One region of the Paraburkholderia dipogonis genome, then DNA from elsewhere that is predicted to be linked to it. Evidence: riboswitches for the same ligand, from Rfam matches in the RefSeq annotation. Region 1 holds a riboswitch; the other holds the start of a gene.

Evidence for each region. Region 1 has a riboswitch for thiamine pyrophosphate ahead of thiC (phosphomethylpyrimidine synthase ThiC). Riboswitches for the same ligand answer to the same signal wherever they lie in the genome.
Region 2: another riboswitch for thiamine pyrophosphate. It lies ahead of ACFSNN_RS39975 (FAD-dependent oxidoreductase); the one in region 1 lies ahead of thiC (phosphomethylpyrimidine synthase ThiC).

The regions. Positions count from the first base shown of each region.
Region 1 covers NZ_JBHUFR010000016.1:74,455-88,904, forward strand. The annotation lists gene bamC (outer membrane protein assembly factor BamC) at 1-1,211, shown strand, start outside; gene ACFSNN_RS20460 (hypothetical protein) at 1,393-1,548, shown strand; gene ACFSNN_RS20465 (DMT family transporter) at 2,052-2,978, opposite strand; gene ACFSNN_RS20470 (L-lactate permease) at 3,395-4,993, opposite strand; gene ACFSNN_RS20475 (hypothetical protein) at 5,335-5,823, opposite strand; gene ACFSNN_RS20480 (glycine zipper 2TM domain-containing protein) at 5,989-6,201, opposite strand; gene thiC (phosphomethylpyrimidine synthase ThiC) at 6,458-8,389, opposite strand; TPP riboswitch at 8,482-8,600, opposite strand; gene ACFSNN_RS20490 (GreA/GreB family elongation factor) at 8,753-9,163, opposite strand; gene ACFSNN_RS20495 (DUF1223 domain-containing protein) at 9,604-10,449, shown strand; gene ACFSNN_RS20500 (cytochrome b/b6 domain-containing protein) at 10,480-11,121, shown strand; gene ACFSNN_RS20505 (molybdopterin-dependent oxidoreductase) at 11,162-11,953, shown strand; gene ACFSNN_RS20510 (pentapeptide MXKDX repeat protein) at 12,072-12,317, shown strand; gene ACFSNN_RS20515 (EamA family transporter) at 12,684-13,613, shown strand; gene ACFSNN_RS20520 (NADPH-dependent 2,4-dienoyl-CoA reductase) at 13,647-14,450, opposite strand, start outside.
Region 2 covers NZ_JBHUFR010000047.1:54,737-69,186, forward strand. The annotation lists gene ACFSNN_RS39940 (hypothetical protein) at 1-303, shown strand, start outside; gene ACFSNN_RS39945 (flagellar basal body L-ring protein FlgH) at 366-1,037, shown strand; gene ACFSNN_RS39950 (response regulator) at 1,123-1,851, opposite strand; gene ACFSNN_RS39955 (hypothetical protein) at 1,943-2,584, opposite strand; gene ACFSNN_RS39960 (hypothetical protein) at 2,663-3,124, opposite strand; gene ACFSNN_RS39965 (SDR family NAD(P)-dependent oxidoreductase) at 3,435-4,244, opposite strand; gene ACFSNN_RS39970 (ABC transporter ATP-binding protein/permease) at 4,241-5,992, opposite strand; TPP riboswitch at 6,374-6,497, shown strand; gene ACFSNN_RS39975 (FAD-dependent oxidoreductase) at 6,714-7,844, shown strand; gene thiS (sulfur carrier protein ThiS) at 7,925-8,122, shown strand; gene ACFSNN_RS39985 (thiazole synthase) at 8,179-8,994, shown strand; gene thiE (thiamine phosphate synthase) at 8,991-10,094, shown strand; gene ACFSNN_RS39995 (ABC transporter ATP-binding protein) at 10,190-11,011, shown strand; gene mlaE (lipid asymmetry maintenance ABC transporter permease subunit MlaE) at 11,008-11,775, shown strand; gene mlaD (outer membrane lipid asymmetry maintenance protein MlaD) at 11,867-12,427, shown strand; gene ACFSNN_RS40010 (MlaA family lipoprotein) at 12,439-13,473, shown strand; gene ACFSNN_RS40015 (MlaC/ttg2D family ABC transporter substrate-binding protein) at 13,589-14,221, shown strand; gene ACFSNN_RS40020 (STAS domain-containing protein) at 14,218-14,450, shown strand, end outside.

The sequences.
Region 1 (14,450 bases):
CCAAGCGGTTTGCAGTAATGCTGATGGCAGGCGGTCTGGTCGCCGGCTGCGGCACGTCGTCGCCGACCAAAGTCGACTACAAGAGCGACTCGAAATCGAAGCAGGTGTCACTTGCCGTACCGCCGAACATGATCGATGAGACGGCCGATCAGCGTTCGTTGCCCCCGCAGGGCGGCGAAACCTCGTTGTCCACGCTCAAGCAGGTTCAGGCGCAAGCGCCGTCGGCCAATTCCGTGGTGGTGGCGCCGGCGGTCAACGGCATGCATATCCAGCGCGACGGCACGGAAAGCTGGCTTGTCATCGACAACAAGGCGCCCGAGCAGGCATGGCCGCAGATTCGCCGCTTCTGGCAGGAACAGGGCTTCCTGCTGGTGGTCGACCAGCGCGACAAAGGCGTGATGGAAACCGACTGGAACGAAACGCACGCGCAGATCAACGAAGGCCTGATCCGCAATACGCTGTCCAAGGCCATGGGCAACAGCTACGTCACCTCAGAGCGCAACAAGTACCGCACGCGTCTGGAAGCGGCGCCGAACGGCGGCACGTACGTGTTCGTCAGCCAGAAGGGCATGCGCGAGGCGCTGACCGGCACGAACAACGATTCGAGCACGTGGGTGGCTAAGCCGAACGATCCGGGCCTCGAGCAGGAATATCTGAAACGGCTGATGGCGGCGCTGGCGCTGGCCGATTCGCGCTCGAAACCGGCTGACGCGCAAAACGCCGACCTGTCGGCCGGCGCGCAAACGGCGCCGAACGCGGCCACTGCGGGCGCCAAATCGGCGGCTGCGGCCACGGCGGCGCAAAACGTCTCGCTGTCCGCCCAGCAACCCTTGCCGGATGCGAACGCGAACGGCACCGAAGCCCAGCTTTCGTCGACGGAACTCACGCTCGGCGAGCCGTACGACCGCGCCTGGTTGCGCGTCGGCCTCGCGCTCGACCGCAGCAACTTCACCGTCGACGACCGCGACCTGACCCGCGGCCTGTACTTCGTGCGCTATGTCGATCCGAAGGACATGACATCGGCGGAACAGGGCTTCTGGAGCCAGGTTTTCCACGGCAGGAAGGAAAAAGTTGCCAAGCAATATATGGTGAACGTGCGCGCGGTGACGCCTAACCAGACGCGCGTGGCCGTGGTCGACGACAAGGGCGCGATTGATCAGAGCCCGCAGGCCAAGCAGATCATGAGTCTGATGGCCGACCAGTTGCACTGAGCAGGGCCGCCGCAGGCGGCAACGCTATCCGAAACCCGCCCGGGAAACATTCCGGGCGGGTTTTTTTATGCCTTGAGATTTCGGCAATACCTGGCCGACAAGCGATCGTCCGGTGCACGCGCACGTCTTTTGCTTGATTCCCCAAATACCGGTCCGAGCCGGCGTTCAACGGGAGATGGCCATGTTCGACGTGATTCCTTACTGGATGTGGGCGGCGAGCTTGCTCGTCCTGGCGTTGGTCTGCGGCGCGGCCTTGAGCCCGCGTGAATCGCCGCGGCCGACCGGCCTGCGGGTTCGACATGGCGCGGCTCAGCGCACGAAGTGGCCGACGCTGTGACCCGAGCCATCAACGGGGCCGCTTCGCGCGGCCCGTGTAACGTGACGTTACCCCGGTGACGTAACTTTCCAAGCCTTCCTGAATTCCTTCCGTCGCAACCTCCGGCTGAATAAAAAATCAATATAAATCAAAAGGTTGACGTTAGTTTTTAACGATATGGAAAAACTGGCACACAAGCTGCTTCTACAGACTCATGGGGCCGGATTGCATGACCCGGCATGAGCTGGCAGCGATTTCCGATTGACGATCCCAAGCCATCCCAGACCCTTCCAGCATCGGCCGACGAACCGATGCTTCGCCCGATGACGGCCGGCGCGCAGCGCGCGGCCTCGGTGGCCCCGTCGCCTATCCTCGTAGGGCGACGGTTTCGCCCGCACTCCGACATGGAGTGCGGGCTATTTTTTGGTGTGCTCGGGATTCATTGCGGCCGTCGTGGCGGCGCGAGAGATGAAAGTCGGCGACGCGGGGGAAGCGTCGCGCGAAATGACGCGAGTAATCAGGTATCAGGTATCGGCGCGGCGCGTGCCGAGCCACGGCAGACGCTTGATCGCGCCGGTGGCGAGCGCGGTGCCGACCAGGATCACGCCGCAGCCTTCCAGCATGCCGGGCGAGACGCCTTCGCCGAGAAACAGCGCGCCCCACAGAATGCCGAAGATCGGAATGACGAAGGTCACCGTAATCGCGCGCGCCGGTCCGGCCACCGCGATCAGATGGAAGAACAGCATATACGCGACGCCGGTACAGGCGACGCCGAGCGCGATCACCGAGCCCCATGCGTGCAGCGAGATCGGCGCCGCCGGCCAGTAGATCACGGCGAGCGGCAGCAGCACGATGGTGGCGCCGGTCATCGTGCCGGTGGCCACGGTCAGGGCGTCGACGCCGGTCAGATGGCGCTTGGTGTAGTTGGCCGCGATGCCGTACAGCAAGGTCGCGCCGAGCGCGGCGCCGGCCGCGAGCGCAGTGGTGAGCGGCGTGGCCGGGGAACCGTTGGGCGCGGCGATCTGATCCCACACCAGCATCAGCACGCCGAGAAAGCCGATCACCAGGCCGAGCGTGCGCAGCGCGCTCAATCTGTCGCGCAGCCAGAGGAAGCCAACCAGCGCGCCCCACAGCGGCGTGCTCGCGTTGATCACGGACGTGACACCCGCCGACAGCGTCAACTCGGCATAGGCGAACAGGCAGAAGGGCGCCGCCGAATTCAGGATGCCGACCACTAGCAGCGGGAAGGCCCGCGTGCGCAGGATCGTCGCGGACTGGCGCAGCGGACGTCGCGCGATCAGTACGATCGCGAGAAAGGCCGCGCCGATGCCGACGCGCAGCGCCATCAACGGCGCGACGCCGAAGTCGGTGACGCCGACCCGGATGAACAGGAACGAGGCGCCCCACAGGGCGGCGAGAATCAGCAATTGGAACAGGTTTTTAGCATTCATCGAGGTGGCGCCACGCGCGGTTGAGTCGCGACGCCTGAACATCGTAGCAGCGCAGTCGCGCGAAACGTTTCAGGCTGGAATGAAACGGCAAGATCCGGGAGACGGAGGCGTTTGATAATCGGTGATCGTAAGCGCAGTGGCGGCCCGCGCAAAACGAGCAATTCTCACGCTGATGTGAGAAATATTGCGATCAGGATGGTGGAGCGGGGCGCAGATGCAGAGGCGGGAGACAAAACCTACGTCCGGGACGTGAATTATTTTGCCGCAGCGCATCAGCCGCGGATAGCCGGCGAATTCGCTCGAGCTTGTTTTGGCTAGAGCGACGCGCGCCGGCGTCCATGCGGCCTCACCCCGCTACTCGGAGCGCATCGCATGAGCGATCAAACGGGTTGTGCGGGCGCACAACCCGGCCCACCTCAATGCGGAATCATCCACGGCAAGACATTCTGCTGCAGCCACACCAGCACGCCGAGCAGCACCGTCAACAGAATCGAATGCTTGAAGGTTTTGGCGAACACCACGCCTTCCTTGCCTTTGAGTTCGGTGGTCGCCACCCCGGTCGAAATGTTCTGCGGCGAAATCATCTTACCCATCACGCCACCCGACGAGTTCGTGGCCGCCATCAGAATCGGGTTGAGATTCAGCTGATTGGCCGCCACCACCTGCAGGTTGCCGAACAGCGCGTTACCCGACGTGTCGCTGCCCGACAGGAACACCGCGACCCAGCCGAGGAACGCCGACACCAGCGGAAAGAACGGTCCGACCGACGACGCGCCGAGGCCGAGCGTGTACGTGAGCCCCGAGTAGTTCATCAAATACGCGAGCCCGACGATAGTCGCCACCGTCAGGATGGCGATGCGCGTCTGCACCCACGTGTCGGCGACGGCCGCGCCGAACTCGCGCGGGCTCAGTTTGACCACGGCCGCCGTAATGAGCGCGGCGACCAGGATGGCGGTGCCGGTGGCGAGCGGCTGGAAGTCCCACACCGCGCTGTACGGCGTGTTGTACAGGGTGATGAAGACGGCCTTGTCGAGGCCCGGCCACGGCACCTTGACGTCGCCGATCAGGAAGATCTTCGCCACGGTCCAGATGATCACCACCACCGACACGATGATCCACGGATACCAGCCCTGGCCTCCGCCGATCTTGCCGCGCACTTCACCCACGCGGTCGATGTTGACCGCGAACTTCGGATCCGCCGCGGGCTTCCAGACGCGCAGGAAGGCGATCGTGAGAATGAGCGAGACCATCGACGACAACACGTCGGTCAGGCTGTAGTTCACATAGTTCGACGCGACGAACTGCGTCAGCGCGAAGCTCGCGCCCGACACCAGCAGCACCGGCCACACCCGCAGCATGTTGCGAAAGCCCGCATAGACGGCGATCACATAGAACGGCAGCAGGAAGGCGAAGAACGGCAACTGGCGGCCGACCATCTTGGCGAGCGAATCGGCCGGCAAATGTGTGACCGCGCCGAGCACGGTGATCGGCACGCCGAGTGCGCCGAAGGCGACCGGCGCGGTATTGAAGATCAGCGTGAAGGTGAGCGCTTCGAGCGTGGGAAAGCCGAGCAGAATCAGCAGCGAACTGGTGATGGCGACCGGCGTGCCGAAGCCCGAGATCCCTTCGAGCAGCGCGCCGAACGAAAACCCGATTACCACCAGCACGACGCGCCGGTCGTTCGGCAGGTTGTCGATCATCCACATGCGAAAGGCCGCGAAGCGGCCCGAGCGTTGCGAGATGTTGTAAAGCAGGATCGCCGCGAACACGATCCACATGACCGGCCAGCAGGCGAACACCGCGCCGGCGACCACCGAGTCGACCGCTAGGCCCACCGGAAATTGCCAGACAAAGATCGCCACGATCAAGCCGACGATCAACCCCGCGAGCGACGCCTGCCACGCCGGCCGGCGTGCCCAGCCGAGCAGAAGCAGCACGACGATGATCGGCAACGCCGCGACGAGGAACGATGGTAATAGCGAATTGCCGACAGGAGTGAGTAGTTGGTGAAACATCACGTCTCCTTCATTGTTGTTCGGACTCGACGCGGCACCACGCACCCCGGAGCGCGTCGCTATGGCATGACGGATGGGCGTCGCCGGCACGCGGGAGCGGCCGGGAGCATTTTTTTAAACGGATACTGCATGTGGCCTACCAAGGATAGAACCCAGCCGGGCGGCGTCAAGAAGGGAAACTACGGGCGAAGTGGATACGCGCTGGGAGCGCGGCTTGCGCGAACGCGCCGGCCGACGCGGCGCTTAACCCACAATTTCGCGCAGGCGCCGCACGGCACCGCGGGAATCTGCGTACAAGCGCATCGCGTGAAGATCAGGAGGTTGAACGGCGCAGGTGCGCGTCAGTGCCAATGGCCATGGCCGCCCCATCCGCCGCCGTGGCCGCCCCAATAACCGCCGAATCCGACGCCGATCGACACCGACGGTCCATACCAACCCGGATAGCCGTAATAGGCCGGATAGACCGGTGGCGGATAGTAAACGGGAGCGGGGGCGACATACACGGGAGGAGCGGCGACCGCGTATGTCGGCGGCGAGGCTGGCTGACCTGTCTGCGCTGGTTGCGACTGCTGCTGTTGAGCCGCTGAGTAGTCGTCTTGCCCGACCGGGACTGCCTGTTGCGCTCCCGCTGCGGGGACTGCGGTCGCGTAATACGGCGAATAGCCCGCCGGATAGTAACCGTACGGGTAATAGCAGCCGGAGAGCGTGAGCAAACAGACCGCGCCACCGAGCGCGATGCCTGTTCGCGAAAGACGCGGAAAAGACTGGGAAAAGCGCAGCGGCAACCGCTGGCCGATCGCACACGCCGTGTTGATGAGGCGGGACTTCATGACGCGCTCCTGGTTGAATCGAACGCCACAATCAGGGGCGTCACGTCATGAGCTTACGCCGCCTCTGGGCCAACAGGATTGCAAAACCGTAACGGCTTATTTCGCCTCGTTGCAGCGGGTGTCGCGACTGCTGCCGTACGCTTCATCCGGACGCATCATTGTTCATTACTTGCCCACCTCGTGACCAATGACGCCGCCCGCCGCCGCGCCGCCGAGCGTTGACAGCGCATTGCCGCCGACCGCCGCGCCCGCCGCGCCGCCCAGACCCGCGCCAATTGCCGTGTCGCGCCCCTGGCGGCTCATGCCGTCACATGCGGAAAGGCTCACCAGAATGGCCGCAATGGCCGCAAACGTACCGATTTGACGTATCGATTTCATGATGTCGACTCCTGTAGTTATGGTCGGCAGTAAGCACCGCCCCTGCATTTGATGGTATCGCCGCATCCTGTATCCGGATGTGTGCGCTTGTCAGCGAACCGACGGTTTCGTAATCAAATGTTGCCCTTCGTGCAGCACGCGGCGTGCCCGGATCGCGCAAACGCAAAAGCCCGCCAGTGGCGGGCTTCGTTGCTGTAATGCAGGGACCTGGCGGATCGGGTGGCGTAACAGCGACGCCCGATCCGCGAGCCCAACCTTACTGCCGCTGATAAATCTCAGCGCCTTTCTTCATGAACTCGATCGACTTCACTTCCATGCCTTTCTTCAGCGCTTCGTCGTCGGTGACGCCTTGTTGCGCGGCGAACTCGCGCACGTCCTGCGTGATCTTCATCGAGCAGAAGTGCGGGCCGCACATCGAGCAGAAATGCGCGACCTTGGCCGAATCCTTCGGCAGCGTTTCGTCGTGGAATTCGCGCGCCTTGTCCGGATCGAGACCGAGGTTGAACTGGTCTTCCCAACGGAACTCGAAGCGCGCCTTGGAGAGCGCGTTATCACGCACCTGCGCGCCCGGATGGCCCTTCGCCAGATCGGCGGCGTGCGCGGCGAGCTTGTAAGTGATGATGCCGGTCTTGACGTCGTCCTTGTTCGGCAGGCCCAAGTGTTCCTTCGGCGTGACGTAGCAGAGCATGGCCGTGCCGAACCAGCCGATCATCGCCGCCCCGATGCCCGAGGTGATGTGATCGTAGCCCGGCGCGATATCGGTGGTCAGGGGCCCAAGCGTGTAGAACGGCGCTTCGTCGCACCATTCCAGTTGCAGGTCCATGTTCTCCTTGATCAACTGCATCGGCACGTGGCCCGGGCCTTCGATCATGGTCTGCACGTCGTGCTTCCACGCGATCTGCGTGAGTTCGCCGAGCGTCTTCAGTTCGCCGAGTTGCGCTTCGTCGTTGGCGTCGTAGATCGAGCCGGGACGCAGGCCGTCGCCGAGCGAGAAGGCCACGTCGTACGCCTTCATGATTTCGCAGATGTCCTCGAAGTGCTCGTACAGGAAGCTTTCCTTGTGATGCGCGAGGCACCACTTCGCCATGATCGAGCCGCCGCGCGAGACGATGCCGGTCATGCGCTTGGCCGTGAGCGGCACGTATTGCAGACGCACGCCCGCATGAATCGTGAAGTAATCGACGCCTTGCTCGGCCTGTTCGATCAGCGTGTCGCGGAAGATTTCCCACGTCAGGTCTTCGGCCTTGCCGTTGACCTTTTCCAGCGCCTGATAGATCGGCACCGTGCCGATCGGCACCGGCGAATTGCGGATGATCCACTCGCGCGTTTCGTGGATGTGCTTGCCGGTGGAGAGGTCCATCACCGTGTCGCCGCCCCAGCGGATCGCCCACGTCATCTTGTCGACTTCCTCGCCGATCGAGGACGTCACCGCCGAGTTGCCGATGTTCGCATTCACCTTCACGAGGAAGTTGCGGCCGATGATCATCGGCTCGCTTTCCGGGTGATTGATGTTGTTCGGGATGATCGCGCGGCCGCGCGCCACCTCTTCGCGCACGAATTCCGGCGTGATCGCCGTGAGGCCGTTCGGACCGAACGCGCTCGCGCCGAACGCCTGGCCCGGATGCTGGCGGCCCATCATCGCGGCGAGTTTTTCGCCGTTCGGGCCGCTCGTCTTCAGGCTTTCCAGATACTCGGCACGGCGCTGGTTCTCGCGAATCGCGATGTATTCCATTTCCGGCGTGATGATGCCTTTACGCGCGTAGTGCATCTGCGAGACGTTCTTGCCGGCGATCGCGCGGCGCGGCGTGCGATGCAGGCCCTTGAAGCGCAGATCGGCGGTGGCCGTGTCGGCGGCGCGCTCGCGGCTGAAGTCGCTCGACAGACCCGTCAGCGCTTCGGTGTCGCCGCGCTCTTCGATCCAGGCCTGGCGCAGTGCTGGCAAACCGGCGCGGATGTCGATCTTCGCTTCCGGATCGGAGTAAGGGCCCGACGTGTCGTAGACATAGACCGGCGGATTTTTTTCGCCACCGAAACTGTCGGGCGTATCGGCCTGCGAGATTTCGCGCATCGGCACGCGGATGTCGGCACGCGAGCCGGTCACGTAGACCTTGCGGGAATTCGGCAGCGGCGCGACAGCGGCTTCGTCGACGTGAGCGTCGGCGGAAAGGAACTTCGGATTGGCGTTCATCGTATCTCCTGTGCAAAGCTATGTGGGGCGGCTAAGCAGGAGACGAGACGGAAGTAGTCGGAATTCGCGAGAGATGAGGCGATCAGGCTTGGGTGCGAAATCCGTACGCTTCCCTGCGCTGGCATTATCCAGATCAGGTTCAAAGGGTATTTCTCACCCACGCGGCACGGACCTCCAACCTCCGTGCGACGCAGGACCCCCGCGTTAGCAGCGCACACGATACACCGGCCGCCCGCTGCTTGGCAACCCATCTTGAAAATTCGAATGACGGAAACAGCAGCGGGCCGCTACGCGCTTCTCGTGAATCGGCGGGGCAGCCGGAGACGATGCGGCAAAGGTTCTGCGTGACGTGCGGGGCGTTGCTTACAGCGTGAAATCGTCGGCGGCTTCGGGCTGAAACAGGATCTTCTCCAGCTTCAGCACTTTCTCCGTGCCGCTCGGCGGCGTGAAGCGGATGCGCTCGCCGCGTTTGGCGCCGAGCAAGGCGATGCCGGCGGGCGAGAACACGTTCAGGCGGCCGTGCGCGAAGTCCGCATTGGGCGGATAGACCACGGTCCAGGTCATCTGCTCGCCGCTGGTTTCGTCGACTAGCGTGGCTTGTGAGTTCATCGTGACGACGTTGGCCGGAATCTCGCGCGAATCGACGATCACGGCGCGTTCCAGCACGTCGTCGAGCATCTCTTGCAAGTGCGCTTGCGCGCCGGGTTTGGCTGCGTGTTTCTCGAGACGGGCGACGTCGAGTTCGGTGAGATAACAGGTTTTCGTCTTTTTCACGACGGGTACTCCAATTCGATCTACATTTGAGGGAACAGCGTGCGGATGAGATCGGCCCGGAGCCCGGCAACGCGGCTCAGGCAATGGAGCAAGCTGCGTTAGACCGGGCGCCGGGCGGCGTGGAGCGGGAGCGTTCGGGACGGCTCGCCGGCGCGACGCGGCATGAGTTCCACGCGCGCGCAGCCGGTTGCGCGACGGGGGCGCAAGCGGAAGAAGGCACGGGAAGTCGGAAAGCGCATCGAAGTAGCCGGCGGGTAGCGAAAGAGAGTGAAGAGGGCGCCGCCATTCATCTGACTGAACGCGCGCAATAGAAAGGCTAATGTTAGCACGCGAGTCGTGCATCGCCCGGCGTCTTCAGGCTCCAGGAAAAAAGTTGGAAACGGGCTGTCATAACCGGCCATGTGGTTCGACAAACGTGCAGATCCTGATTGGAGCACGTCATGCAAACCGCCGGACCCCGCCGAGACAATCGGCGTTTCACTCGGAGCATCGCCCTCGCTGCCGCGCTGACCACGCTTGTGACCAGCGGTCTTGCGAACGCGGCCAGCGCGATCTGCAGCGCGCATAGTCCGGCGCATCGCGTGGCGCTGGTCGAGCTGTACAGCAGCGAAGGCTGCAATAGCTGCCCGCCCGCCGACAACTGGCTGAGTCAATGGAAGAACAGCGGCGCGACGCAAAGCATCGTCCCGTTGGCGCTGCACGTGGACTATTGGAACAGTCTCGGCTGGACGGACCGCTTCTCGCAACATCGTTTCACCGAACGTCAGCAGGCGCTCACCGATCTCGCCGGTGGCCACACCATCTACACGCCGGAAATCTTCGTCTCGGGACGCGAGCTGCGTAGCTGGTCGCAACGCGACAGTTTCGCGAGCCGCATCGGCAAGGTGGTCGCCGAGCCGGCGCAAGCGAACGTCGCGCTAGAACTCAAAGCGCAGCAGACGCCGGGTGCGTTCAACGTTGCGGCGCAATTCACCAGCAAGTTGACGGACGCGGCGGGCCAGCTCGAGGCCTACGTCGCTGTCTATGAAAACTCGCTGAGCTCGCAAGTCGGCGCCGGCGAAAACAGCGGCGTCACCTTGCATCACGAACGCGTCGTGCGGCAATGGATCGGCCCGGTGCCGCTCGTAGCGGGCAACGCACAGATTCGCCGCGATGTCCGCATCCAGGACGGCGCCGCTGATGCCAAGCTCAACGCGCCCGCCGACCGCTTCGGCGTGGTCGCCTTCGTCGAAAACGCGGCGACCGGCGATGTTCTGCAAGTGGCCGAACTGGCCGCGTGCCATTGATCGCCGCGTCCGCGCTCACAGGAGAGTTTCATGGCAACCCATCATGCACTTCGCGACAGCGTGCCGTCGGCCGAGCCGAAAAAAAGCGGTGCGATTCATCCGCTGTGGGTGCGTCTCACGCATTGGCTCAACGCGCTCGCGGCCATCCTGATGATGCTGTCGGGCTGGCGCATCTACGACGCCTCGCCGATCTTCCCGGCGTTTCATTTTCCGACCGCCATCACGCTCGGCGGCTGGCTCGGCGGCGCGCTGCAATGGCATTTCGCGGCGATGTGGCTGCTGGTCTTCAACGGTCTGCTGTATCTCGCGTTGAACCTTGCGAGCGGGCGCTTCGTGCGCAAGTTTCTGCCGGTGTCGCCGCGCGCCGTGCTGCGCGATTTCGTCGCCGCGTTGACCGGCAAGCTCTCGCATGCCGACTTGCGCGTCTATAACGCGGTGCAGAAATTCGCCTACCTGTTCGTGGTCTGCGATCTGATCGTGCTGGTGCTCTCGGGTCTCGCGATCTGGAAGTCGGTGCAGTTTCCGCTGCTGCGCGAACTGATGGGCGGCTACGACAACGCTCGCATTGTCCACTTCTGCGCGATGTCGTTGATGGCCGCGTTCATCGCCGTGCATCTGGTGATGGTGGCGCTCGTGCCGCGCTCGCTGCTCGCCATGTTGCGCGGACGCTGAGCCGTTCATCCGCCAAAGCGAACATTACGGATACCGAATCATGAACCAATCCGCTCGAAAACCCACTCGTTCCGCCGGCCAGAAACTCGACGGCGAATCGATCCTGATCGACGCCCGCCGCGAACTTGCGATGCCGTCGCGGCGTCTGTTCGGCAAACGCCTTCTGACGCTGGGCGGCCTGTCGATGCTGACCGGCTGCTCGCTCACCGACGACGACTCGGTCAACAAATTCCTTACCGCCGTCTCGCGCCTGAACGACCGCGCGCAAGCGGCGCTGTTCGATCCGAAGCAACTCGCGCCCACCTACACTGAAGCGCAGATCACGCGGCCGTTTCCGTTCAACGCGTTCTACGGCATCGACGACGTGCCCGAAGTGAACGGCGCCGACTACAAGCTGCAGATCAGCGGGCTCGTGACCGGCCAGCGCGTCTGGACGTTGCCCGAACTGTACGCGCTGCCGCACGCCGAGCAGATCACGCGGCATATCTGCGTGGAGGGGTGGAGCGCGATCGGCCGCTGGGGCGGCACGCCGTTCAGCGATTTTCTGCGGCGCATCGGCGCGGACACGAGCGCGAAGTACGTCGGCTTCAAATGCGCCGACGACTACTACGAAAGCATCGACATGCCGACCGCGCTGCATCCGCAAACGCTGCTCACGTTCTCGTACGACGGCGAGCGCCTGCCCGCGAAATACGGCTTCCCGATGAAGCTGCGCATGCCGACCAAGCTCGGCTACAAGAATCCGAAGCACATCGTCGAGATGTTCGTCACCAACACGTATCCCGGCGGCTATTGGGTCGACCAGGGCTACAACTGGTTCGGAGGCTCCTGACGCGCGCGGGTCGGCGCAGCTGGAACGGCGGCGCGACCCCGGGCGGCAGAAGCTTCGGAAATACGCCGGCTGGTGCTATGGCCGGTTCTGATTCATCCACAACACTCGGAGTCATCTCATGAAAAAGTTCGCAATCGCAGCACTCGCCGTCGCTCTCCTGACCAGCGGCGGCGCCGCATTCGCCCAGGCAAGCGGCGCCATGTCCAACGATGCGATGTCGAAGGACACCATGTCGAAAGATGCCATGTCCAAGGACAGCATGTCGAAAGGCGGCATGAAGAAGGACACGATGAAGCACGACAAGATGAAAAAGGGCGACGCGATGGGCATGAAACACGAAGCGTCGGGCGCGATGGCGAACTGAGCCGTCCTGACTATGCGGCCCGCATAGCGCGAATGCGTTGGCGGACCGCGCGCCAAAAGAGCCGGGGCATGTCCCCGGCTTTCTGTTGCAAGTACGCCAAAGAGTTACGATTCTTTCAAGCGACCCGGTGGGCGCTTACTGCATAATGCGATGCGCGCCAAACGTTTGGCGCGTGTTCGCCGTGGCTCGATCTGTTCGGATCGCCGCGGCGTTGTGGCCCCATTGGCCATCTATCGTCCTTCCGTTCCACCGACATGTCCGCCAGCCTCGCCCGTCAGACCGCATCGCCGATGTGGTGTCCGCCATCCCGCCTCAGGGTCTTCAGCGGGGGCGCAGCACCTCGAGCGGCGTGGGCGGGTTGAACGCATGTCGCTGCAATTCCTGAATCGTTTTTCACGTGGCTTCCCGATCCGTTTGCCGCAATCGCGCAACGGGCAGGTCGCGCTCGCGCTCGCCGTCGTCTATCTCGTGTGGGGTTCGACGTATCTCGCCGTGCACGTCGCGCTCGGTTCGTTTCCACCGCTGCTGCTCTCCGGAATGCGCAACCTGTTCGCCGGCGTCGGTCTGTTCATCTTCGCCGCGCGTCGCAATCCGGTGTGGCCGAGCGCCGCTGAAATCCGCAACGCCGGGCTCGTCGGCACCATGCTGGTCGGTTTGTCGAGCGGCATGCTCGCCTATGGGATGCGCACCGTCGGCACCGGCACCGCGGCGGTCATGGTCGCGACCGTGCCGCTGTTCGCGACGGTGATCGCGGCGGTGGCGGGGCGCAAGATCGGCCGCGGCGAGTGGTTCGCGGTCGGCCTCGGTCTGGTCGGCATTGCGATTCTCAGTCATGGCGACAGCGCGCCCGGCTCGGCGGGCGGGAGCCTCGCGATTCTGTGCGGCGCGCTTTTCTGGGCCGGCGGCGCGCATCTGGCCGGGCGTCTGAAGCTGCCCTCGGACCTGTTTCTTTCGACGTCGCTGCAAATCGGCCTGGGCGGCGCGATGTCGACGCTGGTCGCGTGGGTCTCGGGCGAGCGGATGCTGGAGGTGCATTTCCTGCCGGTGCTGGCGTTTATCTACCTGATGCTGATCGGGACGATGGCCGCTTATGTGGCGTATGGTTTTCTGATCCGGCACACCAGCCCGATCATCGCCAGCAGTTGCATGTATGTGAATCCGGTAGTGGCCGTCGCGCTCGGCGCGCTGCTGCTCGGCGAGCCGGTCACTCATTCCACGGTGGTTGCGACGATCGTGATTCTGGCGAGCGTCGGGCTGTCTTTCTGGTTCGATTACCGCAAGAAGCGGCTCGCCTGAGTTTGGCCTGAAGCGGGCGACGGCCCGCTTGCTTCACAGCGCAGCCGCCACTTCCGCGCCTTCGCGAATCGCCCGCTTCGCATCCAGTTCAGTTGCCACCTTCGCACCGCCGATCACGTGATAGCGCGGGCCGGCGGTTTGGTCCGTCTTCGCATCCGCCGCTGTCTGCGGCAGCAGATCGCGCAGCGATTCCTGCCCTGCGCACACGACGATCGTGTCCACCTCCAGCCACTCCTCGACGCCTTCGCGCGCGATCTTCAAGCCGCGCGCGCTGATCTCCCGATACGACACGCCGTCGAGCATCTTGACGCCGTTTCTCGCGAGCGTCGTGCGATGCACCCAGCCGGAGGTCTTGCCGAGTCCCATGCCGAGCTTGCCGGCCTTGCGCTGCAACAGCCAGATCTGTCGCGGCGGCTGCGCCGGCGCGGGCGGTTTCAGCCCGCCGCGTTCCCGCACCGCCAGATCGACACCCCATTCGTCGAGCCACGCATCGCGCGGCACGGGCAGCGGCTCGCCCGCGCGATGCAGCAGAAACTCGCTGACGTCGAAGCCGATCCCGCCCGCGCCGATCACGGCGACGCGCTGACCGACCGGCGCACCGCGCAGCACGTCGACATAAGACAGCACGTTCGGCCCGTCGATGCCGGCAATCGCGGGCCGCCGCGGTACGATGCCGGTGGCGACGATCACGTCGTCGTAAGCGCCGGCGGCGAGCAGCGCGGGATCGACGCGCGTCTCAAGCCGCACGTCGACGCGATGGCGCTGCAACTGGCTCTGAAAATAGCGGATCGTCTCGCTGAACTCTTCCTTGCCCGGCACGCGCATCGCCAGATTGAA
Region 2 (14,450 bases), on a different contig from region 1:
CGCGTAGATGGGCAGAGCGCGCTGCATCTGTACGAAATTTCTTTCGTGATCGACGAGATCACCGCCGAGGATTTGCACGATGCGCTCGCGGACCGCTACGGGCCGCCGCGTCTTGCCACGCAGAACGTGTCGGCGACTGGCGCGATGCCCACGTATGTCTGGGAAAACGCGGTGAGTTCGATCACGTTGTGCTTTCTGCCGGGTACGCGCAACGGCACGCTCACCTATTTGCTGAAGGGCTCGGATGCGTGGGTGAGGTCGGTGGTGCGGCAATGGCAGGCGAGCGGCGCGGAGGCGGGCTGATGAGCGGCGACGAATGCGGCACTCAAGGTGGCCGCGAGGCCCGTTTCCAACAAGGAGCATGCATGACTGCGCTACGTCTGACTGTCGCGCTAGGCGCGGCGGCTTGCCTCGCGGCTTGCGCGAGCCACCAGCAAAACTCGATCGTCGATACGCCGATGGCGCCGCCGCTCGCCTCGGCGCCGCTGAACGTCAACACGCAAGGCGCGATCTATCAGGCCGGCACGCCGCTGCTGCTGTACGAAACACCGCGCGCACAACATATCGGCGACGTGCTGACGATCCGCCTTTCGGAATCGTATAGCGGCAACAACAGCGCAACCGCGGCGGCGAGCCGCTCGAGCAGCATCACCGCCGACGCCGCCGATCATTCCACCAACGCCGCCGCGCGGCTCGCGCGATTGTTCAATATCGGCTCGGCGAGCACCGAATACAAAGGGCAGGGCAGTCTGACCGACGTCAGCGGCATGAACGGCACGCTCGCCGTCACCGTGATCGGCACGATGTCGACGGGCAATCTCGTGGTGTCGGGCGAGAAGGTGATTGCGATGAGCGGCAACCGCGACCGGCTGCGCCTGTCGGGCATCGTCAATCCTAAGGATATCGAAGCGGGAAACTACGTCGCGTCGAGCAAGGTGGCGAACGCGCGCATCGAGCAGGCGGGCGTGGGCATGGTGTCCGACTCCACGACAATGGGCTGGCTGCAAAGAATGTTCATGAGCGTGCTGACGTTCTGAGCCGTCAGCGCGCTACAGGTTTGAATACAGGTCTGAAATGCAGGCGACGCATGAAGCTGGAGGTCAAGCGCACTTCACGCACCCGTCAGGCGCTGCGTTCAGCCGCGCCGATTTCGCCGTCGGGAACGAAGACGTAGCCGCGCCCCCACACGGTCTGCACATAGCGCGGCTCCGACGGATCCACTTCGATCAGCCGGCGCAAACGCCAGATCGACACGTCCAGGCTGCGATTGCGATGCACCTCGCTATTGCCGTGCAGTTTCTCCAGCAACTGCGCGCGCGTCAGCACGGTCATCGCGTGGCTGACGAATACCTTCAGCATGGCGAATTCGCTCGAACGCAGGGAGATGCGCTCACCGTCCCGGCGTAATTCGCGCGCCGGAAAATTCACTTCGAAGCGGCCGAATCGATAAGGCGCGCGCTGCTCCGGCGCGCTCGGCGCAATCGTGCCGCGACGACGCAACACGGTGCGAATCCGCGCCACCAGTTCGCTCGGTTCGAAGGGCTTGCCGAGATAATCGTCCGCGCCGAGTTCGAGGCCGATCACGCGATCGATCGGATCGGAGCGCGCGGTCAGCAGAATCACGGGAATGTCGTCGCCGGCTACGCGCAAGGCGCGCAGCGCGCTGATGCCGTCGAGCTCCGGCATCATGATGTCGAGCACGATCAAGGCGGGGCGCTCGTCCTGCAAGCGACGCTGCAGCGCCAGGCCGTTCTGAAGCGTGTCCACCTTGAAGCCGCGCCCTTGCAGATAGCCGCTGACGAGTTCACGTACGACGGGGTCGTCATCGACGACCAGAATGGATTGGTTCATTCAGGTCATCTTAGAGAAGCGCGCGCGCGGAGCAAAGCGCGTAACGCTTTCGAATCCTTTCCCGTGTAAGAGATGGCAAGAGCCCGCGTGGCTAGTTCGCCTGCGAGGTCTGAATGGTCTGCAGCGGCTGCCGCGCGAAGTCGGTTCGATCGACCACCATTCGCTCGATCAGCCCGTTGAGCTTGGTCGACGCCGACGAGAAACGATCGGTGTTCAGGCCGCCGGTCTGATAGCGGGCGGTGACGAGAATGCGGCCGTTCTGAATTAGCGTCAGGTCGATGATCGACAGATACTGGATTGTTTCGTCGCTGAACGAGCGGCGGCCGTAGTCGATCGCGGCGTTGTAGACGAGGCGCGCCTCGCAGCCGGCGGGCGAGGTGCCCGGATTGTAGACGTCCGAACGAATGCCGCGCCGGTCGAGCGCGAGTTGCAGCGCCGGCACGAAATCGCCGACCGACACGTTCTGATTCACTTCGATGCAGACGTGGCCTACCTCGGCTCGCCGGCCGTTGACGAAGGTCGGCGACGAATAGTTCGCCGCGATCGCGTAGCCTGCCTGAATCACGGAGCCGGTGGCGTCGGCGGCCTGGATCAAGGTCCAGGCGCAGCCGTTCAGGCCGACCGCCAGCGTGGCGGACACGGTGAGTCGCGCGCAGGGACGCCGCAACATGACCCACGCGGCCCGTGGGGCTCGCGTGAAAGCATAAGCGCGCATGCTCGGCATGAAGGTCATGAGGCGGTGCCTGGTGGCGGTCGGTCGATGCGGTGAATCACAGCGAATCCCCGCGAGTAGCTGCGATCAGGATCACGCTCAGCGCGTAACGCGCAGGCGCAGTTCGTTTTGCCCCTGCACGCTTGCCGTGACACTGACGCGGCGCTCGGGGGTGCTGACGATGAAATGCTGGCGCGTCGGTGTGTTGATGTCATGCACGACGGTTGGGAAGCAGGCAGCGATGTCGGCGCCGAATTCTTCGAGCGGATCGGTGACGACGCCGTCTGCTTGCCAGTGCGCGCGCCAGTGACAATCGTAGGCGTGCGTGCTGGCGCGGCAGTCGTCGGCACTCGACGTGCCTGGCAATCGCGCGGCGGCCTGGGTTTGCAGCTGCCGGAAATCGGCGGCGTCGACGATGTGCTTGAGCGCGGGGCAAACGTCGGCCGGTTCGTTGGCTTGGGCAACCTGGGCTGCATGCGCAACGCTCGTGACGAACAGCGCGGCGCCGAGAGCAAGCGCCAGACGCTGGGTCAAAGGATGGAAGCGACGATCGAATGACATGGGCGGAGAATCCAGTAGCGATGAATGACGTTGGGGCAAGCCTGTATGGCCCGCAAGACTATCGTCGCCGCTGGGAGGCATTTTCAAAGCGCGGAACAGCTTGCCCGCTTCGCAAATGCTTTCGAACTCTTCTCGCGTGTTTCGGGATGTTGCGGGGCGTTGCCTGGGATCACGAAGGGATGTGGCGGCGGGATCTGGCGTGGATGGGTGAGGCGGTGAAGCGGTGAAGTGGTGAAGCGGTGCGGCGCGAGCAAAAGTTGCGACCGCGCCTGCGGCTTTCACAGCCCGCTCGGCGTATTTCGCCAGTCACTCACCCAAGCGTGAGACCGCCGTCCACATGAATCACCTGACCGGTGATATGACGCGCCTCGTCGGAGAGTAGAAACGCGATCAGCGCGGCGACATCCTTGGGTTCGGCGACATGGCCGAGCGGCGTCGCCTCCGCGGCGCGACTCCACACCGATGCATTATCGGCACTCGGCCCGCGATCTTTACGCGTATAGCCGGGCGCCACGCAATTGACCGTCACGCCATGCTGCGCAAGTTCGGCGGCCGCGGTTTTCGCCAGCGATTCGAGCGCCGCTTTTGCCGCAGCCGTCGCGGCAAACGGCGTGTCCGCGCGATAGCGGTGCGCGACGAACGAACTGAGCGCGACCACGCGGCCGCGCTTCGAGGTTTCCAGCGCGGGCGTCGCGCGTTTGACGAGCGCCGCGAACGCCGCCGGCATCGCTGCGAAGGCCGCGCCGAGCGCGTCGGGATCGAGCGCGTTCAGCGTTTGGCGCTGCGCGTGTCCCGCGTTGGCGACGAGTTGATCGAGTGCGCCGAAGCTCGCCAGCGTTTGATGGACCACATGTTCCGCGGCGCCGCGTTCGGCGAGATCGCCGAATACCGTCGCGCAGCGCGCACCGTTCGCGCAGCAATCGGCGGCGACTTGCGCGAGCCGTTCCCGCGCTTCCTGATCGGCACCGCGTGCGTGCAGCATCAAGGCCGAGCGCGGCGCGGCGATGCGCCGGGCGAGCGCCGCGCCGATACCCGAGCCCGCGCCGGTGATCAGCACGACGCGCTCGAAGCCGGCGCTGCCCGCTTCGTTCAGGTCGCTCACGCGGCTCACGGTGGTCATGCCGCGACCGCTTCGCCCGAGCGCTCGACGTCGAGCGTCTCGTCATGGAACGCGGCCAACGACTCGCGATGCGCGACGCTCACAATCGCCGCCTTCGGCAGCCGCTCCGTGAACAGGCGGTACAGACGCGCTTCGTTTTCCGCGTCGAGCGCGCTGGTGGCTTCGTCGAGGAACAGATAGTCGGGCTTGTGCAGCAGCACGCGCGCGGCGGCGAGGCGCTGTTGCTCGCCCGGCGACAGCATCCGAGTCCAGTGTCCCGATTCCTGCAGACGGTCCGCGTATTCCGACAGATGGCAGACGATAAGCGCTTCGCGGCATTCGTCGTCGGTGTAGGTGCTGGCGGCCGACGGATAGGCGAGCGCCGCTTTGAGCGTGCCGATCGGCATGTAGCTGACCTGCGGAATGAACATCATGCGGGCGTTGACTGGGGCATCGATCGAGCCATCGCCGAACGGCCACAAGCCGGCGAGCGCGCGCATCAGCGTGCTCTTGCCCGAACCCGACGGACCGCGCACCAGCCAGCGCGAGCCCGGCTGAATCGCCACATCGCGAATGCGCGACAGCGGGTTGCCGTTAGGCAGGGCGAGCTTGAGGCCATCGGTGGAGAGCTTGTCTTCGTCGACGAAATGCAGATTGATGCCGCCATGCGCGGTAGCCGGCGAGACCGATTCCTTCAGACGTGGCGCATGCACCACGCGCTTGAATTCACGCAACCGGTTCACGGTAGCGCGCCATTCGACCAAGGTGCCGTAACTGTTGATGAACCACGAGAACGAATCGCTGACGGTGCCGAATGCGCTGGAGATCTGCATCAGCACGCCGAACGTGAAGGCGCCGGCAAAGTAGCGCGGCGCGGCGACCACCAGTGGGAAGATGATCGCGATCTGGCCATAGAAGCTCAGCACGAACGTGAGCCGCTTGGTGTACTTCATCACCTGCCACCAGTTGTCGCGGATGCGGCGGAACAGCGAGTGCGCGTTCGCTTTCTCGGTATCCATGCCGTTGTAGAACGCGATCTGCTCGGCGTTTTCACGCAGACGGATCAGGCCGAAACGGAAATCCGCCTCCACTTTCTGCGCCTGGTAATTGATCGGCACGAGCGGATGGCCGACTTTCTGGATGATCAGCGAACCGACCACGGCGTAGAGCGCCGCAGCCCACACCATGTAGCCGGGAATCTCGATCGGCATGCCGCCGAGCGAAATGGTCAGCGCACCGGCCAGCGACCACAGAATCGTGATGAACGACACCAGCGTGACGACGGTGGACAGCAGGTCGAGCGTCAGCGAAAGCGTGCTGGTGGCGAACGATTGCAGGTCGTCGCTGATCCGCTGGTCGGGGTTGTCGGCGAGGCGGTCGCGCTCGATCCGGTAGAACGCGCTGTCGTTCAGCCACTCGTTCAGATAGCGCGTGGTCAGCCACTGGCGCCAGCGGAAGCCGAGCATCTGACGCAGATAGCGGCCGTACACCGCGAGAATGATGAAGCCGAACGCGAGCCCGGAGAACACCATCAGCAGGTGAGGGAAGTCGCGCACGTTCTTGGTTTGCAGCGCGTTGTAGAAGTCGGCGCTCCAGCGGTTCAGCCGTACGTTGATCCACACCACGAGCAGATTCATCACGATGATCGCGATGAGCAGGCCCCATGCCGTTTTTCGTTCTTCGGAAACCCAGTAGGGTTTGATCAGGCTCCAGGCGGAGACTTTTTCGTCCGGCGGCAGCACGGGGGTGGCAGAGGTATTCGGTGTCATGAGCATCCTGAAGTAGTGCTGGCCCATTCGGGCTGACCCAGTTGGGGCGAGCCCGTCGGCGGGCTGCCCTGCGGCGGGTTTGCGGTACATGCCCGGGCGTCGTGCTCGACGAACGCACGCCCGGGTGAGCGTCAGATTCTGGCGCGAAGCCCTTAAGCGAAAATTAATTTGCGCCGCGAGGCCCCCGCGCCGGTGCCGCTGCGAACATGGCGGGACGGCGTGCCGCCCGCGCCGCGCTCGTGCGGCATCCTGTGCTGGCATTGTGCCAGAGCGCCGCCTTCGGCCGCATTCATAACGTGAAAGATGGTGCCGGATCAAATCGCGCGCGACGCGGCCAGCCGCTGGTTTGCGGGCGCCGCGCCTTTTATGGTCTAATGACCTTCGACGAAACAGGGGTGCTTCGCGCACAGGCGGCATGATTTTCATGGCGCAGCGGCGAGGCTGAGAGACACCCTTTGCACCCGATCCGGGTAATACCGGCGCGGGAAGTTTCCGGAAGCAGCCAGTCTTCCATTCCCCGCCGGGCAGCGTCCGTCATTGGATCGCGCATTGTCCGGCCGGCCTCACCCGCCGGTTTCGTCCTGGGTACGTGCGTTGTGTTGCCGTACGGAAAGGACTCGATGACCGCCTATTCTTCAGATATGTGTTTTGCTCTTCGTCACGCCGCCGTCGGCGCGCCGCGCTTCAGCTTTGCTTGCTGTCCTGAAACGGAGTGTGCGCGATGACGCGTTCTGCACAACCCGATTTCGCCGTGCTCGGCGGTGGCCTGTGCGGGCGGCTTGTCGCGTGGCGTCTCGCCGGACAGGGACACCGCGTGGCGCTTTATGAGCGTGGCGATGCCGCCGGTACGCAATCGGCCGCGTGGGTCGCCGCGGCGATGCTGGCACCGCTCGCGGAAGCCGCCAGCGCAGAACTGCTGATCACGCGGCTCGGCGCGAGTTCGCTCGAAACGTGGCCGCAAGTGCTGGCCGAGTTGCCCGAGCCCGTGTTCTATCAACGTAATGGCACGCTGGTCGTGTGGCATCACTCGGATCGAACCGAAGCGCCGCTGTTCGAACGCCGGGTGCGTTCGAATGCGCCCGCTGAACTGCTGGACGGCGGCTTCGTCACCCTGGCGGGCGCGCAGCTCGGCGCCGCCGAGCCTGCTTTGTCGGGCCGCTTTAATCAGGGTTGGCTGCTGCCGCGTGAAGGCCAGCTGGATAACCGTCAGGTGCTCACAGCGCTGGCCGCGGGCCTCGCGCAACGCGGCGTCGACACGCACTGGAATACACCCGTCGACGAGCGTGCGCTGCCGCCCGCCCGCATCACGATCGACTGCCGCGGCCTCGGCGCGAAGCCCGTGCTGCCCACGCTGCGCGGAATTCGCGGCGAAGTCGCGCGCGTGCATGCGCCCGGTATCGAGCTGACGCGGCCGGTTCGGCTGCTGCATCCACGCTATCCGCTCTACATCGCGCCGAAGCAGGACGATCTCTACGTGATCGGCGCCACCGAAGTGGAAGGCGAGGATATGTCGCCGGTCAGCGTGCGCTCCGCGCTCGAACTGCTGAGCGCGGCGTTTTCCGTGCATCCCGGCTTCGGCGAGGCACGCATCCTCGAACTGAATTCGCAGTGCCGCCCAACTTTGCCGGACCACCGTCCGGCCTTGCTGTGGGACGGCGCGCAGACATTGCGAGTAAACGGCCTGTACCGGCACGGCTACATGATCGTGCCCGAAGTCGCCGACGAAGCCGTGCGCTTCGCCGCGGCGCTGCTCGACGGCCGCATCGGCGACGCCGATGCCTTCGCCGGCTGGCAGCGCGACGCGCGCTGGAGCGAGCTCTTTCAACTGGATTCCGCGCGGGAGCCGGCATGAGCGTTGCGCGAATGGTATTCACCCAAACGAGCACGCACGCCACGCCGCTTTCGCCATCGACTGAAACGTGTTCGAACACCATGGACATTCATATCAATCAGAAGCCGTTGTCGCTGCCCGAAGGCGCGACCGTCGCCGACGCGCTTACCGCGTTCGGCGCCCGTCCGCCGTTTGCGGTCGCCTTGAACGGCGACTTCGTGGCGCGCACCCAGCATGCGGCGCGCGCGCTGCAGGCGGGCGACAAGCTCGATGTCGTGCAACCCGTGGCCGGCGGCTGAACGACCGCCGCGCACTGCGGGAACCCGGATTGCCGGAGACAAACAGGATTATGCAAATGACTTCCCCCCAAACCGCCGACGCGCTCACGCTCTACGGCCAGACCTTCGCGAGCCGCGTGCTGCTCGGCACCTCGCGCTATCCGTCGCTGCAATCGCTGTCCGATTCCATCGACGCCGCGCGGCCCGGCATGGTGACCGTCGCGCTGCGCCGGCAGATGAACGAGGGCGGCGCGGAAGCCGGCTTCTTCGATCTGCTGAAGCGCCATGGCGTGCCGCTGCTGCCGAACACGGCCGGCTGCCTGACCGTCGGCGAGGCGGTGACGACCGCGCACATGGCGCGCGAAATCTTCGAGACCGAGTGGATCAAGCTCGAACTGATCGGCGACGACTACACGTTGCAGCCCGATCCGGTCGGTCTGATCGAAGCGGCCGCGCAACTGGTCAAGGACGGCTTCAAGGTGCTGCCGTATTGCACTGAAGACCTGGTGATCGGCCGCCGTCTGCTGGACGCCGGCTGCGAAGCGCTGATGCCGTGGGGCGCGCCGATCGGCACCGGCAAGGGTGTGATCAATCCTTATGGGCTGCGGGTGTTGCGTGAGCGTCTGCCGGACGTGCCGCTGATCGTCGACGCCGGTCTCGGCGTGCCGTCGCACGCGGCGCAGGTAATGGAATGGGGTTTCGACGGCGTGCTGCTGAACACGGCCGTGTCGCAGGCCACCCACCCCGACGCGATGGCGCGCGCCTTCGCGCTGGGTGCCGAAGCGGGCCGCCAGGCTTTTCTGGCGGGACCGATGGCCGAGCGCGAAAGCGCGCACGCGAGCACGCCGGTGGTCGGCATGCCGTTCTGGCATCAAGATGGGAGCGCCGCATGACGCAGACTTTGACATTGAAGGACCGCGACCTTTTCTGGCCGCCCGCCGACGAACTCACCGAAGCCGCCGAGCGCATCCGCGCCCGGCTCGGCGACTGGCCGCCGACGCACGCGCCGTGGCGCATCTGCCTGACCGCGCCGGACGAACCGAACGGCGGCGATCTGATCGTGATCGCCGACGCGCAGCAGCATGGCGAGCAGGTGGCGCGCTGGCTGGTACACGGTGCCGGCGTGATCGAAGCGGCCGAGGACAAGGCCACGCTGCATCTGGGCGGCGAAAAATACCGTCTCGAAGGCCATCTCGCGGAAGACTGGGTTGCCGCGCTGGCGGCTTTCCTCGACTGCGGTTTCGACCCGCATGACGCGCTGGTGCTGGCGCTGGCCTGGCGCGACGGCGACGAAACGCGTGCCGACGACGCCTTTCCCGCCGATCTCAGCCATTTCCCGCGTCTAGCCGGCTTGCCCGACGCGCCGGCGCTGGCGTTCCCGCGCTGCCCGGACCGGTTGGGCCTGTATCCGGTTCTGCCGACGGCGGAGTGGGTCGAACGCGTAGTGGGCTTCGGCGTGAAGACGGTGCAATTGCGGCGCAAATCGGCCGAACCGGCCGATGAACTGAAGCGTGAAATTGCCCGCTGCGTGGCCGCCGGCCGTCAGCACGACGCTCAGGTGTTCATCAATGACCATTGGCAGGCCGCGCTCGAGGCGGGCGCATACGGCGTCCATCTCGGTCAGGAAGACGTGCACACAGCGGATCTCGCTGCGCTCGCCGCGGGCGGCGTCCGGCTCGGCCTGTCGACCCACGGCTTCTACGAGATTCTGCGAGCACTGCATTTCCGGCCAAGCTACATTGCTCTGGGTGCGGTGTTTCCCACCACCACCAAGGTCATGCCGACCGCGCCGCAGGGTCTAAGGCGTCTAGCCCGTTACGTGCGGCTGCTCGACGGTGTCGTGCCGCTGGTGGCGATCGGCGGAATCGACCTGCAGGTGATGCCCGACGTGCTGGCGACAGGTGTCGGTTGCGCGGCCGTGGTGCGGGCGGTAACGGAAGCGGCCGATCCGGCTGCCGCCGTTTCTGCATTACAACAAGGGTTTACGCGATAATCGTCATGATTAGTTAAGGGACAGGGCACCCTCACGGCAACTTTTGCACGGTGGCCCTATAATTCGCCTTCCGTGTAAAAAGGACTGTCAGTTTCGTGTCTTCCTCCCCCGAGACCTTACTCGAGCTGCGTGACGTCGACTTCGGTTATGGCGACCGGCTCGTCCTGTCGAACCTGAATCTGCGCTTCAAGCGCGGTCAGGTGGTCGCGGTCATGGGCGGATCGGGTTGCGGCAAGACCACGGTGCTGCGTCTGATCGGCGGCCTGGTGCGCGCAGAGCGCGGCCAGATCCTGTTCCAGGACCAGGACATCGGCCGGCAAACGCGTGACGGCCTGTACGCGCTGCGCCGCAAGATGGGTATGCTGTTCCAGTTCGGCGCGCTGTTCACCGACATGTCCGTGTTCGAAAACGTCGCCTTCGCGCTGCGTGAACACACCGACCTTCCCGAAGAACTGATCCGCGACCTCGTGTTGATGAAGCTCAACGCGGTCGGCCTGCGCGGCGCGCGCGACCTTGCGCCGTCGGAGATTTCGGGCGGCATGGCGCGACGCGTGGCGCTGGCGCGCGCCATCGCGCTCGATCCCGAACTGATGATGTACGACGAGCCGTTCGCCGGCCTCGATCCGATCTCGCTCGGCGTCACCGCGAACCTGATTCGCGCGCTGAATCAGGCGCTTGGCGCCACCTCGATCCTCGTCACGCACGACGTGCCGGAATCGTTCGCCATCGCCGATTACGTCTACTTTCTTGCCAACGGCGGGGTTCACGCCGAAGGCACGCCAGCCGAATTGCGGGCCTCGACCGATCCCACCGTGCGTCAGTTCATCGACGGCGCGCCCGACGGTCCTTTCAAATTTCACTATCCCAGCAAGACGCCGCTCGCGGCGGACTTCGGTATCGGCGGAGGTCAGTCATGATCAGTGCGATCGGCCGCTCGGTGATCGGCGGGCTGGGCACAGCCGGCTATGCCACGCGTTTTTTCTTCCGGCTGCTGCTCGAGTTTTTTCCGTTGTTGCGCCGTCCGCGTCTTGTCACGAAGCAGATCCACTTCGTGGGTAATTATTCGCTGGTGATCATTGCGGTGTCGGGGCTGTTCGTCGGCTTCGTGCTTGGCTTGCAGGGCTACTACACGCTGAATCGCTACGGCTCCGAGCAGGCGCTCGGCCTGCTGGTCGCGCTGTCGCTAGTGCGCGAACTCGGTCCGGTGGTCACGGCGCTCTTGTTCGCCGGGCGCGCGGGCACGTCGCTCACCGCCGAGATCGGCTTGATGAAGGCCGGCGAGCAACTGACCGCAATGGAAATGATGGCCGTCGACCCGGTCAAGGTGGTGGTCGCGCCGCGTCTGTGGGCCGGCATCATCTCGATGCCGATCCTCGCGGCGATCTTCAGCGCGGTCGGCGTGTTCGGCGGCTATGTGGTGGGCGTGCTGCTGATCGGCGTCGATGCCGGCGCGTTCTGGTCGCAGATGCAAGGCGGCGTCGATGTCTGGCGCGACGTTGGCGCGGGCGTTATCAAGAGCGTGGTGTTCGGCCTTGCGGTGACGTTCGTTGCACTGTTTCAAGGCTATGAAGCCAAGCCGACGCCGGAAGGCGTGTCGCGCGCCACGACCAAGACAGTCGTGTACGCGTCGCTTGCGGTGCTCGGCCTCGATTTTCTGCTGACCGCACTGATGTTCAGCTAAGACTGCGCTGCATGTTTTCCACCGGCGGCGCGTCACCAGGCGCACGCGGCGGGGAGTATCGGCGGCGTGGCGGATTCACTTTGGGATGACGATGAAAAAGACTGCTGCTCTCGACTTCTGGGTCGGCCTGTTCGTGGTGCTAGGTTTCGTGGCGTTGCTGTTTCTCGCGCTGAAGGCCGGCAACATGAGCTCGTTGTCGTTCCAGGCAACCTATCCGGTCAAGCTCAAATTCGACAATATCGGCGGGCTGAAGGCGCGCGCGCCCGTGAAAAGCGCGGGTGTGACGGTCGGCCGCGTCGCCTCGATCGGCTTCGACAGCAATGCATACCAGGCGCTCGTCACGATCGATCTCGACAAGCAATACCAGTTTCCGAAAGACACCTCCGCGAAGATCCTGACCTCGGGGCTGCTCGGCGAGCAATACATCGGGCTCGAACCCGGCGGCGACAGCGAAATGCTCAAGGCGGGCGACACCATCTCCATGACGCAATCGGCGATCGTGCTGGAAAACCTCATCGGCCAGTTTCTGTATAGCAAGGCGGCGGATTCGGGTGCGTCCAAACCTGGCGCGGCGGCGGGTACGCCCGCGCCGGCCCCTTCCGCAGCGCCTGCAGCGTCGAGCTTGCCCGCCTCCGGCGCGGCCGCTCAATAAGGAGAATAAGAATGCAGACCACACGCATCAGCGGCGCGCGCGCCTTCCAGACCGGTAAGCTGGCGGTAGCCGCAGCGCTGCTCGCCGGCTGTACGACTGTGCAGACGCCGACCCCGGGCGATCCGCTCGAAGGCCTGAACCGCACGATCTTCACCGTCAACGACAAGCTCGATCAATACGCGCTCAAGCCGGTCGCGAAGGGCTATGTGTTCATCACGCCGCAGCCGGTGCGCGACAGCGTGACGAACTTCTTCTCGAACATCGGCGACGTCTACATTGCGGCGAACAACCTGCTGCAGTTGAAGATCACCGACGGCGTCGAAGACATCATGCGGATCGTGATCAACACGGTGTTCGGCGTTGGCGGTCTGTTCGACGTGGCGACGCTCGCCAAGCTGCCCAAGCACGACAACGACCTCGGCCTCACGCTTGGCCACTACGGCGTGCCGGCGGGCCCATATCTCGTGCTGCCGCTGTTCGGACCGAGCACCGTGCGCGACGCGGTCGGCTCGATCGGCAACTACTATGTGAATCCGCTCAGCTACATTCATCCGGATGGCCTGAGCTGGGCGCTGTACGGCCTGAACATTGTCAATACGCGGGCGAATCTGCTGAACGCCGGCGACGTGCTGGAAGGCGCCGCGCTCGACAAATACTCGTTCGTGCGTAGCGCGTATCTGCAGCGCCGTCAGTACCTGTTGTCGGACGGCAAACAGTCGCAGGCGCTGCCCAATTATGGCGACGAAGCGCCGCTGCCGAAGTACGACGACGTCGACAGCGGCGCGGCCGGTGCGCCGGCGGGCGCCGCGACCGGCGCGGCGGGCACGCAGGGTGCTGCTGCCGCGAAGGCGGCGCCGGCTTCGGGTGCGACCGCGGCAACGCCGCCGCAAGCGGCGTCGGGCACGGCAGCCGCGCCCGAGGCGGCTTCGGGCACGGCCGAATCGCCGCCGCTGGACATGAACGGCGGTCCTGAAACGACGCAGATCCCGGCCGGCCAACTGGTTCCGCCCACGCGCTTTAACTTTCCGTCATTCAAATTGCGTTGATCGTGCAGCCGTAACAGATCGATACGACTCTCGCAGTTTGCGCATGGATTGCTGCTGAACTCGCGTGTTAATGTCGGCTCAAACGGTTGCACTATCTTTTAAGGCAAGGCTCCAAATGAAAAAATTCTTCCTGATTCCGCTGTTCGCCGCGTTGTTCTCGTTTGCCAGTGCTGGTGCATCGGCACAGACGGTCGACACCAATTCGCCCGACGGCATGATCAAGACCGTCACCCAGCAGGTGATCGACGCAATTCGTGCAGACAAGTCGATCCAGCAGGGCGACATCTCGCACATCACCAAGCTGGTCAACGAAAAGATCCTGCCGTACACGGATTTCCGCCGCACCACGCAACTCGCCATGGGCCGCAATTGGCGCACCGCGTCGCCGGAGCAGCAAAACGCGGTGGTCGAGCAGTTCAAGATGCTGCTGATCCGTACGTACTCGGGCGCGCTGGCTCAGGTGCGCGATCAGCAGATCCAGTACAAGCCGTTCCGCATGAACCCGGACGACACCGACACGGTGGTGCGCTCGGTCGTGATGAACAACGGCTCGCCGATCGAACTCGATTACCGTCTGTACAAGACGCCGCAAGGCTGGCGCGTGTATGACATCAACGTGCTCGGCGCATGGCTGATCCAGGCGTACCAGCAGCAGTTCAACGAGCAGATCCAGCAGAAGGGCGTGGACGGACTGATCCAGTTCCTCACGCAGCGCAACCAGCAACTCGCCGCGGGCAAGCAGTCGTGAGCGAAGTGTTGAGCCCCGTCGTCAGCCGCTTCGAGTGCGGCGCGACGCTGACCCACGCGAGCGCGACTGCCGCGCTCGCGGCGGGTTTGCAGCGTATCGCGGCGGGCGCGAACGGCGTGGACTGCGCACCGCTCGCGCAGTTCGATTCGTCCGCGCTGGCTGTTCTTCTCGCGTGGCAGCGTGCCGCCCAGGCACGCGGCGCCACGTTCGAGATCGTCAATCTGCCGGC